One region of the Acinetobacter sp. P37 genome, then DNA from elsewhere that is predicted to be linked to it. Evidence: predicted binding sites of a transcription regulator. Region 1 holds the regulator's gene; the other holds the start of a gene.

Region 1 (8,441 bases):
TTTAGTTCAGCGTATATTTTCATGACAGATGCAACAAATCACACAGAACAACAACAGGCAAAAAATGTGAAGGAACGTCAATTTAAAGGGCTTTCTCTCAGTGAACGTAAGCAAGCACGACGTGAAAAACTGATTGAAGCCGGTATAGAAGCCTATGGAACACATGGCTTTTTTTCAGTGACTGTGAAAGATATTTGTTTGGAAGCCAAGCTGACCGAACGCTATTTTTATGAATCATTTAAGAAAAGTGAGCAACTGTTCCAGACCATCTTTTTAAAATTAATCGATGAACTGCAACAAAACGTGATGCAAGCCATCATGCAAGCATCTACCGATTCTAAAAAAATGATTGAAGCGGGTTTAACCGCCCTATTGTTAACTTTAAAAAATAATCCCCGTATGGCGCGCATCATTTACATCGATGCCATGTTGGTACAAGAGCTACATAACCAAGCCACAATTCATGAAACCATGATGCGCTTTGACCGTATGATTCATGCCTTTGTCATGCTCATGATGCCGAATATTGATCGTTCAGAACGCGAAATTTCAATGGTCGCAACAGGTCTCAATGGTTATGTCACCCAAATCGCGATTCGCTGGGTCATGAGTGGTTATAAACAACCGATTGACGAAGTTTTATCGTCATGTAGCGTGGTCTTTTTGGCCTTGTTGGATGCTTTTTCTGAAAAACCCAGGAAATAAATTCTGAGCTCAACACTGATCTTTACAATTTTTTGAATGATTTTTTTGTGACAACAACATGATGCAAAGCCCATGTTGTTGAATATTTCAGGATTTAAATTGTCACAATTTCTTTCTAAACCCCAATGAAAGATCATTTTTGCAATGATACTGTCATAATTAATCTTTGTAATAAGCCTGTCATAAATATAAAACGGTCTACCGTTTACATAAAATAGGGTATTGCGCTGTGAAAGATGACTATATTTTAATCGTCGACGACGAACTCCCGATTCGGGAAATGATCCATACTTCACTGGATATGGCTGGTTTTCAATGTCAGCAAGCTGAAGATGCCAAACAAGCGCACCAAATGATTGTAGATCAGCGCCCTGCACTGATTTTATTAGATTGGATGATGCCTGGTGGCGTGAGTGGTGTAGACCTATGTCGTCGTTTAAAACGCGATGAAAATTTGTCAGAAATTCCAGTCATCATGCTCACTGCGCGCGGCGAAGAAGACCATAAAGTCCAAGGTCTGGACGCGGGTGCAGATGACTACATGACCAAACCCTTTTCCACCCGTGAGTTGGTGTCACGCATTAAAGCTGTGCTGCGTCGCTCAAATGCATTGGGTGGTGAAAAAACCATTGATGCCAATGGTTTAATCCTCGATCCAGTCAGCCAACGTGTCAGCTTTGGTAACACCATTTTAGATATGGGACCGACTGAATATCGTCTACTGGCCTTCTTCATGACTCATCCTGAACGTGCCTATACCCGTGCTCAATTATTAGATCAGGTTTGGGGTGGAAACGTGTATATTGAGGACCGTACCATTGACGTGCATATTCGTCGTTTGCGTAAAGTTCTTGAACCTTTCCAAGCCGATCGTTATGTGCAAACTGTTCGTGGTACAGGTTACCGTTTCTCTACCCGTGCAGACGCTGTGATGGGTTAGTCATTTTAGGTCTTTAATTTTCTATGTACGAACCGTATCCCGTCCCTGAACTTGCCAGTGAACATAAAAAATTCCGTTACAGCAGTTTATGGACTTTTGCCAAGCAGGATTTGAGACTTCTGGCTTTTTTCCTACTCATTGCTGCACTCATCGGCTTTGGTATCGGGTACTTATGGATCTGCATCTTAATCGCCTTTGCAGTGTTCTTTGCATTGCAAATGCGTTCGCTGTACTTGGTTAACGAATGGATTTCAAATCGTCCCTATGATGTCCCGCCAAATTTAGACGGTATTTGGGGGGCTTTACTCTTTAATGTATACCGTGCGCAGCGTCAAGAACGCATCGTACAAGCTGAAATGGTCGGCCTAATTGACCGCGCTCAATCTTCCTTGGTGGCGCTTGCTGAAGCTGTGGTATTGATTGATGAATTACACCAAATCGAATGGTGGAACCCTGCCGCAGAAAAGCTTTTAGGGATTCAACAGCTTGATCAAGGCCGCAATATTTTAAGCATTTTAAGACAGCCCAGTTTTATCGAATACTTTACCAATATCGATTTAGCCCCCGATGGTTTGAAAATGAAATCATCAGTGCTCGAAGACCATTATGTGCAAGTCAAATTGACCCGTTTTGGTCGAGAAAGTCGTTTACTAGTGGCCTATGACGTCACACGTATGCATAACCTTGAGCAGATGCGTAAAGACTTTGTCGATAATATTTCACATGAGTTACGCACACCGCTCACGGTTTTAAGTGGTTATATCGAAACCTTTACCGATCAGGAAGATTTAAATCCACGCTGGAAACGCGCATTCGATCAAATGCAGTCTCAAACCCGCCGTATGAATGCTTTGGTTAATGACTTGTTATTATTATCTCGTCTGGAAAATGATAAAAAAGTTGCTAAAAATCAAATCATTGAAATGCCCAGCCTAATGAACCAACTATATGACGATGCACATGCTTACAATGTGGATTATGGACATACACTGAATCTCGAGATTGATAGTCACTGTGACCTGATCGGATCAGATATGGAATTGGCAAGTGCCTTTAGTAACCTCATCACCAATGCAATTAAATACACCCCGAAAGGCGGTACTGTGACCATTGGGTGGCATGATGATGGTACGCATGGTTATTTTACCGTTGAAGATACAGGTATCGGGATTGACCCGAAACACTTACCCCGTTTAACGGAACGGTTTTACCGTGTGGATAGCGCACGTAGTCGCCAAACGGGAGGAACAGGTTTAGGTCTTGCCATCGTGAAACACGTTTTGATGCAACATCAGGCACACCTTGAAATTGAGTCCAAAGAAAACCGTGGTTCGCTGTTTAAAGTCGTCTTCCCTAAAGAACGCTTGTATCATGTGAGCTAAGCGGAATTATCCTGCCGGTCTTGCTGTGCTTCCAACTGTTGTTCTTGTTGTTTGGCACGGCGATATGCAGGACGCTGTTGCATCCGTTGTAAGAAAGCCTGAATTTGTGGATATCGCCCTTGAGTTCTGGTCATGACGGCTTCTAATGGAAACGTCATCTGAATATCCGCAAAGCTAAACGGTCCCGCAAAATATTCATTTTCCGCTAAATGGTTTTCTAAAAACTCGATATGTTCTTTTAAGCGAGGTCGTACAAAACCTTTTTTGACCCCATCACAAATGCGATTAGCTACGGGTTTGATGACCCAAGGTACATGGCGTGGCACATTGCTCATGACCAACTGCATCACCAACAACGGCATTAGAGAACCTTCGGCATAATGCATCCAAAAGCGATATTGTTGTTTTGAATGTTCCGCCTTGGCTGCAAAAAAATCATGCCGATCATACTTCTCTTGTAAATACTCCAAGATCGCTGCAGATTCTACCAAGACCAGTCCATCATCCTGCAATATGGGCGACTTCCCTAAAGGATGGATGGCTTTAAGCTCAGGGGGAGCAGACAAATTTGGCTGGCGCAGATAAAACTGAACCTGATAATCCAGTCCTAATTCCTGCATTGCCCATAAAATACGAAATGAACGAGATTTTTCTAGATGATGTAGCACCCGCATGGGTTCATCTCCTATATGAAGTCTAAAATTTTCTTATTTCTGGCAAGCCATTATTATTTTGAAGTACTTAAATCATAAAAAGTGTCAGATCACTGCTTAGGGCTATATCAAAACTAAATTTTGCACAGTACAGCAGCGACCTGCTTTTAAATTAAACTAGAGTAGTTTTAATGTCTACACTGCGCAATAAAGTTTTTGTCACTGGGGTTTTTTCACAAATGGACAAGATTTTTTGCTCTAATTCTGCATCCAAGGACGTTTGAAAATGCAGGCGTCGCTCAACCCATTCAGCTCCTTCACGGTTCGCACAAAAGTCTGCCTCGACACGAAACTCACCCAATTGGATTTGTTTATGTGCTGCATACATGCGCAAGGTAATCATGGTGCATGAGATTAAAGATGCGCACAGTAAATCATACGGTGCTAAACCTAAGTCCCCGCCGCCAAATGATTCGGGCTTATCGGTAATAAGTTGATGTTTTCCACTCTGAATTTCACCTGACCACGGTGCTTGTAAGGTGTTTACTGTTGCCGTTGCGACGATACCCATAATGACTCCCTCATGGTTATGCCGCACCATTTTCACCACAGGTACGGCTGTTCATTTTTATTTTTAAGTTAACGTGATGGACGCATTTTATCAGGGAAAGCCGGTGCTTCTAGTCGTGGACCATCATAGTCTGGAATAGAGCCAAAGCGTTCGTCCTGATTAATCCACTGCTCACGGGCAATATTCAATTCTTCTTGTGTGCGCCCCACAAAATTCCACCACAGCAGAATCGGTGATTCAAAAGGTTCGCCTCCTAATAATAAAACACGGCCACCTGCATGTAGGTCAATTTTGACTTGGGTTAAGCCCGGCTCAAGTACCACCATATTGTCTTCATTTAGCTCGTGACCATTGATACTGGCAGTCCCTTCGAGGGCCATAAAGCCATATTCAAATTTTGGATTGAGCGGCAGGACGGTACTTTGACTTTCCGAACTACGCAGATCGACACCCAATAATTCACTATGTACTTTTACCGGCGATTTAGTCTGTAAAAATTCACCCACCAATACCGTCAATTCAATCCCCTCTTGTGTCACCACAGGCAACTCTGGGTAATGGTCAAACTGGGGCGCCATATTGATTTTGTCATCTGGCAATGCAATCCAAAGCTGCGCAGCATGCATTTGCGTTTCAGACTCTGGAGCAACCTCAGTATGCGAAATACCATAACCCGCTGTCATGAGATTGACTTGTTTGGGCTGAATTAACTGATGTGTGCCCAAACTGTCGGTATGCATCATGGTGCCATCAATCATCCAGGTAAATGTTTGCAAACCAATATGTGGATGCGGCCCAACATCTAAGCCATCACCTTGAGGGAAATGCACTGGACCGGCATGGTCAAGGAAACACCATGCACCAATCATCCGTTTATGACGACTTGGTAAAGCACGTTTAATCACTGTGCCTTGACCAATTTCAGCACGGCGCAGTGGAAATTCTTGAATGAACTGATTGACGTATTTTTCACAATCGTCGGAATGAGATATTTCTGTGTAATTGGTATTGGTCATATTCTTACCCTAAATTTGGCTAAGCCGATGCAAGGACTATCGGCTAGAGCTATGCATTTTTTCCATTATATCTGCATTAACTCAATCTTCTTCAGCTGTCATTAATACGCTGAATCACAGAGATAGGACAATCGTTTTTTTGTTGCCTAATATGACATACAGCATAACAGTTTTCGATGCTTATTTAGACAACATCCAATGCGAAATTACTTGTTCAAATCACGTGAAATGTAAATTTAAGTAACATAAATTAACACTCACTTTTGACCAAACAATACCAAATAATTCACAAATCATTGAAATAACGTGTTTAATTTTAAACAAAAATGATATAGATTATTTGAGTTACATAAAATTACATACAAACCATGCTCACCCGTCGGTAATCTTGCATGATCAATGAGTATAAGAAAGAATCACGTGCACTGATCCAAAAAGCCTTGAAAGGAACCGTTGTTCGCGTTCCTGCTCAATTTCGTCAAGAATTTTTCCACTACCATCGTCGTCAACTTTTTAAATTCTTTTTCCAAGTCAACATCGTTGCACAATTGGCCTATCTCTCTTATGCCATAGCGGATTGGTTTATGTTGCCCGATGTGGGTTTGCTCGCGATAGGCTTAAAAACGGCCTATACCTTACTGATGATGGGCATCACATGGGTCATTTATACATATAGCAAGAGCATTTTACTCTTTGACTTGATGCTTCCCCTATCGATCGTTGGCGCTTCTGCGCTGTGGTTTAGCCTACTCAATTTATCCAATAGCCCCGATGTGCCGATCTATTTATATGCATCTTTGGTTTTTATTGTGTTAGCCAATTTATGTGTGCAAATCCGCTTTAAGGCTGCTGTGCTCATTTCTCTATGTATCAGTCTAATTTTACTGATTGGGGTGTATTTCGCCATTTCTGGCAATATCCATCAACTGCAACTGTTTATCTTGATCTATTCGCCCGTATTGTTATTTAGTTTGTATATCAGTTGGAATTCAACACAAAAATCCAGAATTGTGTTTTTACACAGTAAACTCGATCAGTTGAACCGAGAAGCGCTCAATATTATGGCGCATACCGACGTGCTGACCGGCTTAAACAATCGACGTCAATTTATTCAACTTGCCAATTATCATATTCAGCATCAGTCCAAACCGTTACAGCCACTTTCATTACTGATTTTTGATGTCGACAAATTTAAAAATATTAATGATCAGTTTGGGCACTATATTGGTGATCATGTTTTACAACAAATTGCCGAAACGTGCCGACATACTTTACGTAGCCAAGACATCATTGCCCGCTTCGGTGGTGAAGAATTTATTATCCTTTTACCGCAGACACACCTGCGTCAGGCTCAAGATATTGCCGAACGTCTGCGACGGGCAATAGCCGATGATTATTTAGAACTTGATACACTACAAAAACTTAAATTTACCGTTTCAATTGGTGTTGCCGAATTTGGTCAAAAAAACCGAGATTTACAAAGTGTAATTCGCATGGCCGATCAGGCACTTTACCAAGCAAAATCTGCAGGAAGAAATCAAATATCAACTTATAAAACAGCAAGTTAATAATATATTTTGTAACATTCAACAGACGATTTTTTATCATTCATTCGAAAAATCCCAAGTTTCAGGTAGATATTTTTGTATGTTTTTTATTCATAATTTTCCTAAGCCATTTATGGAGAAGGGACATGTCTGTTGATGTACGAATGAGTTCTCGGACTAATTCGTCTGCTCAGGAAGTTCGTAAAAATCATACTCATACTTTGAAACTTTCTGAGTGTGATCTTGCCAATCGTGCCGAGATTGAACAAGCCATTGCAGATCCTTTTGCACGTATTCCTACGCAGTTTAGAAACTATTTTCTACAACATCAGTATGCCCATCAGTTACCTTATTTACGTCAAGTGAATTACATGGCGCAGATTACGTTTCTTCTTTATTTCTTTGCTGACATTTTTATTATCCCTGACATGTTCTTTTGGTCAGGTCTTTCTCGAGTGGCCATGATTATTGCTGCCCTATTGGTCAGCTTCTATCTGTTTAAATACAAAAAAGATATTCGTGTGCTCGACATGATCTTACCGATTGGGACAGTCTGCAGTACCGCGATTTGGATTGGCTTATTACTGGCTTCAAATAGCCCAATGGTCTCGTCCTATATCTATGGTGCGTCGATCTTTATTTTAATTGCCAATGTCTGCGTACAAACACAATTTAAGCCAGCCTTGTATTGTTCGGGCCTCATTTCGCTATTGGTGTATTTTGCGGTGAGTCAGCTTTTATCATGGCAAGAAGCACTGATTTTTGTGGTGGTGTCTATTCCTGTTTGGATGATCAGCCTGCATATGAGTTGGAACAATACACTCAATGCACGTCGTCATTTTTTACGTACCCTACTTGACGACTGGAATATGCATACACTGAAAAATTTAGCGCATACAGATGAGCTCACCCAGTTATACAACCGTCGTCAGTTTGTTCAGTTGGCTGAGCACCGTATCCATGAATGGCCAACGCCTGCAAGTACTTGCTTATTGATGTTTGATGTCGATCATTTTAAACATATTAATGATAATTACGGGCATGATGTTGGTGACCAAGTACTGCAATGTATCGCTGAAACCACCCGCAAAGAAATGCGCCAAAAAGATGTCTTGGCTCGCTTTGGTGGTGAAGAATTTATTGTGCTGCTGTCGGAAACGCAAATACAGGATGCAATGTTAATCGCAGAACGTATTCGTTTAACGCTTCAAAATCAATCATTGCTAAATGTCGCAAATCACCCGATCCAATTTACCGTCTCCATTGGTGTTTCACAGCTTAAATCACATAAACAAAATTTAACTGAACTGATTAAGCAAGCGGATATTGCACTATATCAGGCAAAAGAAAATGGCCGTAACCGTGTAGAGCGCTATGATTCAAGCATGAAACCCGAACGTAAATCGACAAAGTCATGGCAAAGCTTTACCCATAAAGCGAAGCCTAAAGCTGAACCGAATAATGAAAGCGATAGTAGTTGGTCAATTGTTTATAAATAGAATGTTGAGATATAAAAAAGGACGCCGAGGCGTCCTTTTTTCTTAGAAATATCTAGGTTTCCCTAGATCGCCGCGAGCATAGCTCTCGGTGTAATTTAGGCAAGAAACGTTGTTTCTTGAAATCCAAA
Region 2 (8,441 bases), on a different contig from region 1:
TATTAAAAGCCGCATTTAATGGTGCGAGTTTATTTGATGTTGAATCCTTTCAACCTGAAACCACCAATGCACTCATGGCGGCTTTATGGATTCATGACTTGAGAAATCCTCACTCAGTTGCAAACCCTGAAACAGCGCTAGACCATCCTTTAGAACTCATGATGCATGGTGCCAACCATGGTGGCTTATGGCGTGTAGCTTATTTGGCACGTACCGCCTTACCTTTTGCGGCGCTGTATGGTTTTGCTGAAGAGAAATTGCCCGTGAAAAAAGTATTGGGACTGTTTAAAAAAGCGTAACAGCATTGGTTCAAATAAGTGTTGAACTTTGCAAAGCTTCAACTTGTTAGTTTGACTATTCCATTTCAGCTCAGCCATCCCATTCAAATCGGTGATGTCTGAGATAAAGCCATAAAAAAACGCTGCCGAAGCAGCGTTTTTTTATACCTAAAATTTGAGTTCCTTAGAACACTTTCAAGAATAACCAGTACAAGCAGCCTGATAGACAGATCGTTGCAGGTAAAGTGAAGACCCAAGCCGATAGAATGGTTTTCACTGTTGCAAAGTTCAGACCTGATTTATTCGCGACCATAGTACCTGCAACCGCAGAGTTCAATACGTGTGTGGTCGATACTGGCATACCAAAACCATCCGCAGCAGCAATTGTTGACATAGCAACAAGCTCGGCAGACATACCTTGACCATAGGTCATGTGGTTTTTACCAATACGCTCACCTACAGTGACGACAATACGTTTCCAACCCACCATGGTTCCAAGACCCAGTGCCAATGCAACAGCGACTTTCACCCATGTTGGAATGTACTGTAAGAACGAGTCTAAGTGACTACGATATTCCTTCACAGTCTTTTGTTCAGCTTCTGCCATTGCTGGTAGTTGGTCAGCTTTATCTAGACGTTTAAAAGCAGTAGTACTTAAGTACATGTCATTACGAATCGAAGATACTTCTTGTTCAGGAATATCTTTTAAGTCGCCATACTGTGCAACACGCTCACCTAAATGATCGGTCAAACTTGCTAAAGCTGGCACAACTTCTGGGCTGACTTCTTTGGTTTGAATGTATTTGGTGAGTACATCACGCGCTTGTGCATCAGGAATATCCTTATGCTCTGCGTAGATCGCAGTCGCAGTTTGAGCAGATAACTGATGGAAAGATTGAATATGTTGATTATCTAAGTTCTTATTCAATGAATAAGCCAATGGCACACATCCGATCAAAATCAGCATGATCAGACCCATACCTTTTTGACCATCATTTGAACCGTGCGCAAAACTTACACCTGTACAGGTAAAGATCAAAATTGCACGAATCAGTGGTGGTGGTGGCTTATTGCCTTCTGGTGGCTGAAACAGTTCAAGCTGTTTGCGGAAAATACGCTTCACCAACAAGAAAACGAGAGCTGCAAATGCAAAACCAATCAGTGGCGAGAACAATAACGCCTTACCGACTTTAAGCACCTGCTCCATATCTACACCGCTCGCACCACCGCCTGCATTTAACAGGTAGTTCATGATGCCAACGCCAAGAATAGAACCAATCAAAGTATGCGAACTAGACGCAGGGATGCCTAAGAACCAAGTTCCTAAATTCCACAAAATCGCTGCGATCAACATAGCGAAAACCATGGCAAAGCCAGCACCTGAACCGACATTCATAATCAATTCAACAGGTAATAAGGCAATAATGCCGTAAGCGACTGCACCACTGGCAACCATTACACCCAGAAAGTTACAGAAACCTGCCCACATTACCGCAACCGGTGCTGACAAGGCGTTGGTATAAATCACTGTTGCTACTGCATTTGCAGTGTCATGGAAACCATTTACAAATTCAAAGCCAAGTGCGATGAATAAGGCTGTGCCCAATAAAATCATTGAATAAAGACTTAAAGGCGGAACATGCGCTAAATCGGCAGTCACCTGAAAACCAATATAAATCAACGTTGAAATAATCACCGTCAAAAATACCGGCATAAAGAATTTCGGTGTAGGCACATGAACATTCGTGGACTTTTGAGGAGTCGACGTGTGCGCTGAATCTACGGGAGTTTGTTTAGAATTCATGCAGGCAGGAATAAAGGATTTTAAAATCCCCATATTGTTCAATTTAATTATGACAATTATATGACAAAGCGGTGTCATATAAAGCAATTTTTCATGCTTTATTTGTTTTTTTTAAGTGTTAAAAACCGACTTCCACACTCTACTTTCATAAAGTAAATCAGTTATTTAATCTGCATATTTAAACTTTATTTTCTTTGAAACCCAATGTTTCAGCTTATATTTCATCTGTCATGTTTTTTTGTCATATTGCATAGCCCTGCTGGATGTTTTTTAATCTTGCCTGAGCAATATGACAAATTCATGAAGCTTTCCATACATTTATATGAAATTGGAATATGAAATAAGCAAGTTGCAATATTGCTCATTAATTCAACAAGCTAATAATTGCGCACTGTGAAGATGATTGAATATCAATAAAACTGCAATGAATTCTGTTAATATATTTGCCGATTTTATATTCCATCGGATTGGGGTTATTTATGTCTACGCTTGCCACCCTAAAAGAGCTGCTCGCTCAACGGATTCTGATTATCGACGGTGCAATGGGCACCATGATTCAGCGTCATAAACTCGAAGAAGCTGACTACCGTGGTGAGCGTTTTGCAGATTGGGCATCTGACCTCAAAGGCAATAATGACCTATTGGTGTTGACTCAACCGCAAATTATTCAAGGCATTCATGAAGCCTATCTCGATGCTGGTGCAGACATTATTGAAACCAACAGCTTTAACGGCACTAAAGTTTCAATGTCTGACTACCACATGGAAGATTTGGTATCAGAGATCAACCGTGAAGCAGCGCGTATTGCCAAAGCCGCTTGTGAAAAATACTCAACGCCTGAAAAACCGCGTTTTGTAGCAGGTGTGCTTGGCCCGACTTCACGTACTTGCTCGATCTCGCCAAATGTAAATGACCCAGCATTTCGTAACATTACTTTTGATGAGTTAAAAGAAAACTATATTGAAGCTGCGCATGCCCTGATTGAAGGCGGTGCAGACATTCTTTTAATTGAAACAGTATTTGATACTTTGAACTGTAAAGCTGCCATTTTTGCAGTGAAAGAAGTCTTCAACCAAATTGGCTACGAATTGCCATTGATGATTTCAGGCACGATTACCGATGCCTCTGGCCGAACTTTAACTGGCCAAACTGCTGAAGCGTTCTGGAACTCTGTGCGTCATGGTGACTTATTGTCGATTGGCTTTAACTGTGCCCTAGGTGCAGATGCCATGCGTCCGCATGTAAAAACCATTGCTGACGTTGCTGATACTTTTGTTTCAGCCCATCCGAACGCTGGCTTACCAAATGCCTTCGGCGGTTATGATGAAACCCCTGAAGAAACAGCTGCATTTATTAAAGAATTTGCAGAAAGCGGCCTGATTAACATCACGGGCGGTTGCTGCGGTACAACGCCGGATCATATCCGCGCTATTGCCAATGCCGTAAAAGACATTGCGCCGCGCCAAGTGCCAGAAACCAAACCCGCTTGCCGTTTAAGCGGTTTAGAGCCGTTCAACATTACAGAAGATTCGCTGTTTGTAAACGTCGGTGAACGTACCAACGTGACAGGTTCTAAAAAATTCCTACGTTTAATCCGTGAAGAAAACTTTGCCGAAGCTTTAGAAGTTGCACAGCAGCAAGTTGAAGCCGGTGCTCAGATTATCGACATCAACATGGATGAAGGCATGCTGGATTCAGAAGGCGCAATGGTGCACTTCCTGAATCTTGTAGCCTCTGAACCTGAAATTTCACGTGTGCCGATCATGATTGACTCATCTAAATGGGAAATCATTGAAGCGGGCTTAAAATGTGTACAAGGTAAAGCGGTTGTTAACTCGATTTCCTTAAAAGAAGGCTATGACGAGTTCGTTGCAAAAGCGCGTTTGTGCCGTCAGTATGGCGCTGCCGTAATTGTGATGGCCTTTGACGAAAATGGTCAGGCCGACACTGCTGCACGTAAAAAAGAAATCTGTAAGCGCTCTTATGACGTGTTAGTGAATGAAGTTGGCTTCCCTGCTGAAGACATCATTTTTGACCCGAACGTGTTTGCAGTGGCAACAGGTATCGAAGAACACAACAACTATGCTGTGGACTTCATTGAAGCGACAGGTTGGATCAAGCAAAACTTACCACATGCGATGATTTCAGGCGGTGTGTCTAACGTATCGTTCTCTTTCCGCGGTAACGAGCCTGTACGTGAAGCGATTCACTCAGTGTTCTTATACCATGCCATTCAGCAAGGCATGACTATGGGTATCGTCAACGCAGGTCAAATGGCGATTTATGATGATATTGATGCTGAACTGAAAGCTGCGGTTGAAGATGTGATCTTGAACCAAAACCAAGGTGAAAGCCATCAAGAAGCTACAGAAAAGCTGCTTGAAGTTGCTGAAAAATACCGTGGTCAAGGCGCTGCGCAAAAACAAGTGGAAAACTTGGAATGGCGTGAACTTCCAGTTGAAAAGCGTCTGGAACACGCTTTGGTTAAAGGCATCACCACATTCATTGATGAAGATACTGAAGAAGCACGTCTGAAAGCTAAACGTCCTTTAGATGTAATTGAAGGTCCGCTGATGGACGGCATGAATGTGGTAGGTGATTTGTTCGGTTCAGGCAAAATGTTCCTGCCGCAAGTCGTGAAATCTGCACGTGTCATGAAACAGGCTGTAGCTTGGCTCAACCCATTCATTGAAGCGGAAAAAACAGCTGGCCAATCTAAGGGTAAAGTCCTGATGGCAACTGTGAAGGGCGATGTGCATGACATCGGTAAAAATATCGTAGGCGTGGTGTTGGGCTGTAACGGCTATGACATTATCGACCTTGGCGTGATGGTACCTTGCGAGAAGATTCTGCAAACTGCCATTGATGAGAAAGTCGACATTATTGGTCTATCTGGGCTAATCACTCCGTCTTTGGATGAAATGGTTTTTGTTGCGAAAGAAATGCAGCGCAAAGGCTTTAATATTCCATTGATGATTGGCGGTGCAACCACTTCTAAAGCGCATACGGCAGTGAAAATTGATCCACAATATTCAAACGATGCAGTCATTTATGTTGCCGATGCATCTCGTGCGGTGGGTGTAGCAACAACTTTACTTTCTAAGGAAATGAAGCCAAAGTTTGTAGCAGAAACCCGTGCTGAATATGAAAAAGTCCGTGAGCGTATTGCTAACAAACAGCCGAAAGCAGCGAAACTGACGTATGCTGAATCGGTTGAAAATGGTTTAAAAATTGACTTTGCAGCCAATGCTCCTGTGAAGCCAAACTTTATTGGTACGCAAACGCTGACCAATTATCCATTGGAAACATTAGTTGAATACTTTGACTGGACACCGTTCTTCATTTCTTGGAGTTTGGCAGGTAAATTCCCTGCTATCTTAACTGATCAAGTTGTAGGTGAAGCAGCAACTGACTTGTATGAACAAGCACAGACCATGCTAAAAGACATCATCGACAACAAACGTTTTGATGCTCGTGCTGTGTTTGGTATTTACCCTGCAAACCGTTCAGCAGCGGATTCGGTTGAAGTGTATAGCGAAGATGGTCAATCGGTTACGCATACCTTCCATCACATTCGTCAACAGTCTGATAAAGTGACAGGTAAACCAAACTTGTCATTAGCGGACTTTATTGCGCCTAAAGGTGTCGCAGAAGACTACTTGGGCGGTTTCACTGTATCGATCTTTGGTGCAGAAGAAATGGCCAATGAGTACAAAGCTAAAGGCGATGACTACTCTGCAATTCTTGCACAATCTTTAGGTGACCGTTTTGCGGAAGCGTTTGCGGAGCATTTGCATGAGCGCATCCGTAAAGAGTTCTGGGGTAACCAAGCGTCTGAAACCTTAAGTAATGAAGAATTGATTAAAGAGAACTATGTGGGCATCCGTCCTGCACCGGGCTACCCTGCTTGTCCTGAGCATTCTGAAAAAGCGCCATTGTTTGACTGGTTAGGTTCTACCGACAAGATTGGTACGCAATTGACTTCTAGTTTTGCAATGTGGCCGCCTTCATCTGTCAGCGGTTTCTACTATGCAAACCCTGAAAGCCAATACTTTAACGTGGGTAAAATCGCAGGCGATCAGCTTGAGGATTATGCAAAGCGTAAAGGTTGGACTTTGGATGAAGCGAAGCGTTGGTTAGCACCGAATTTGGATGATTCAGTTCAATAATTTGCATTAATAAAAGCCCTCGCTGTGAGGGCTTTTATTTTTTAATCCCCCTAAATCCCCCTTTTTCAAAGGGGGACTTTGTCATTTGATTACATGAATTACGTGACAACTCCTCCCTTTTTTAAAGGGAGGTTAAGAGGGATTTATGCAATAATATTGCATTAAAATTCTAAAAACTTTGTAATAAACACTTATGGACAACAAAACATTCACTGGAAGTGGGCCAACATGGGCTAATGCATGTGTTGGGGATAATGGACAACCTAATTATATAGAATATTCAAAAGGCTATTCTAAAGCGGCTAATCTTCTTTTAAATTACATTTTAAATTCCAAAGGTGAACAAATTGATCATTTGATTTATCCAATCTGTTTTAATATGCGCCATTCTATTGAGCTTAGACTTAAAGGTGCTATTGAAGAAATTAGATTATTAGCTCACATCAAAAAGATTGATTTACCCTGTTTTAATTTGATTACTTCACATGATATTGGGAATATTTGGTCATATTTCAAAATAAATGCAAATTTGCTTGATACCCGTTTTAGAGAGTTAATTGATCGAATTAATGAAACAATATGTGATATAGCAAGTATTGATCCTACAGGACAAACTTTTAGATATCCTAGAAGCAATGATGATCAGACACATTTAGTCGAACAAGGTGTTATCAACTGTTATATTCTCAATACAAGATTCAAAGATTTAGAAGATAATCTAGATGATTTAATTTATTTGATTGATTCGTTGATAGATGAATACAAACTTGGGACATTCACAAAAAACCTATCACGCCAACAAATATTTGAGTTAACTACACATCTTCCGCCATACGAACAATGGAGTGATAACTCCTTCAAAGCCATTAAAGAAGAACTGACAAAATGTTATAAAATTTCTAATAATGAACTAACTAAAGCCATAAAGCTTATTAAAGATCATTATGAATTAAGTCATAAAATCGGAATCAAAAAACCTCTTGCTTTTTTGAATGATGTCCAAATTTTAGAACTATGTGACATCTGGATAACTTATTTTTCTCCTGACTTTAAAGAAGTTTATAGTCATAAAGAAACAACTGTAGATAAGGATGAAAAAGATTCAAATTTTATAGATGATTTTTTCCGATGTGGTTCATTGCATAAGAAAGGAATGACAATTTTAGAAAAAGACTTATCAGACAATTATGTTTCGGATTTACAATCTTTATATTACTTATCTATAGATAAACATAAGTACAGTGAGAACTATATTTCTTCATATGAGCTTTTTCAAAAACAAGCTAAATATAAGAACATTAGAGACTCTCTAAGTAATATTTTGTCAAAAGTTATATTCTTAGAAGAGTTAGTAAAAAGCCTATTTTTCCTTCATCAAATTGATTTAGCCGAAAAAATTATCAAAATTTATAATTTAGAAACAATATTCAATTTTATACCTGAAGCGAGAAACAGACTGTTTTTTAGACATTTTGAATTAATGGGCTATTAAAGCTATTTTCTCTATAATTTTCGTATGTAATCCCTCATAGCCGCCCTTTAAAAAGGGAGGAACTATGCGACTCCATAACCGCAATCAAATTCGCATCAAGTCCCCCTTTGCAAAAGGGGGATTTAGGGGGATTCTTTAGAAAGTACTTCCAAACAATACCGATAAATCACTTCCACCACATCATCAATCTGTCCCATCACCTGCCCATTATCAAACCTCAGCACTTTTAGCCCAAGCTGAGCCAAAGCCTCATCCCGAATCAGATCCGCTTCCAATCCTTCTTGGGTAAAATGCTGACCACCATCACACTCAATCACTAAATTGGCTGCAGGACAGTAAAAATCCACAATGAAATTTAAAATTGGTTTCTGTCTATAGAACTGCAAACCTAAAATTTGCTTATTACGAAGTTTTGACCACAATAGTTTTTCTGCTTCAGTCATGTTGTTACGCAAGTCACGAGATACTTGTTTTAAGTTTTTATTGTAGGGTTTCATTATTTTTCTCAAATTTTAAATCTCCCCTAACCCCTCTTTAAAAAAGAGGGGGACGTCAGGTGATTAAATAAACTACGTGACAACGCCTCCCTTTATTAAAGGGAGGTTGGGAGGGATTCCACATCTAAAATAAGTGTACCCAAAAACAAGCCAATCACTCACCCATTAATCAGAAATACTGCTTTTTTACACTTTTATGTC

Evidence for each region. Region 1 encodes PhoB, which activates phosphate uptake and scavenging genes when phosphate is short. Its sites were predicted from a motif close to TGTCATNAANCTGTCATAA; they were not measured.
Region 2: a site for PhoB is predicted at 2,130-2,148, ahead of AC25JC_RS04845 (inorganic phosphate transporter). Genes of this name have one in related genera too.

The regions. Positions count from the first base shown of each region.
Region 1 covers NZ_JBLIYY010000011.1:106,811-115,251, reverse strand. Annotated here, with positions in the region: gene AC25JC_RS11600 (TetR/AcrR family transcriptional regulator) at 22-705, shown strand; gene phoB (phosphate regulon transcriptional regulator PhoB) at 935-1,645, shown strand; gene phoR (phosphate regulon sensor histidine kinase PhoR) at 1,669-3,027, shown strand; gene AC25JC_RS11585 (glutathione S-transferase family protein) at 3,024-3,701, opposite strand; gene AC25JC_RS11580 (OsmC family protein) at 3,853-4,251, opposite strand; gene AC25JC_RS11575 (pirin family protein) at 4,320-5,267, opposite strand; gene AC25JC_RS11570 (GGDEF domain-containing protein) at 5,660-6,835, shown strand; gene AC25JC_RS11565 (GGDEF domain-containing protein) at 6,979-8,313, shown strand.
Region 2 covers NZ_JBLIYY010000004.1:49,560-58,000, reverse strand. Annotated here, with positions in the region: gene AC25JC_RS04850 (hypothetical protein) at 1-299, shown strand, start outside; gene AC25JC_RS04845 (inorganic phosphate transporter) at 463-2,082, opposite strand; gene metH (methionine synthase) at 2,562-6,251, shown strand; gene AC25JC_RS04835 (hypothetical protein) at 6,445-7,743, shown strand; gene AC25JC_RS04830 (endonuclease domain-containing protein) at 7,866-8,240, opposite strand.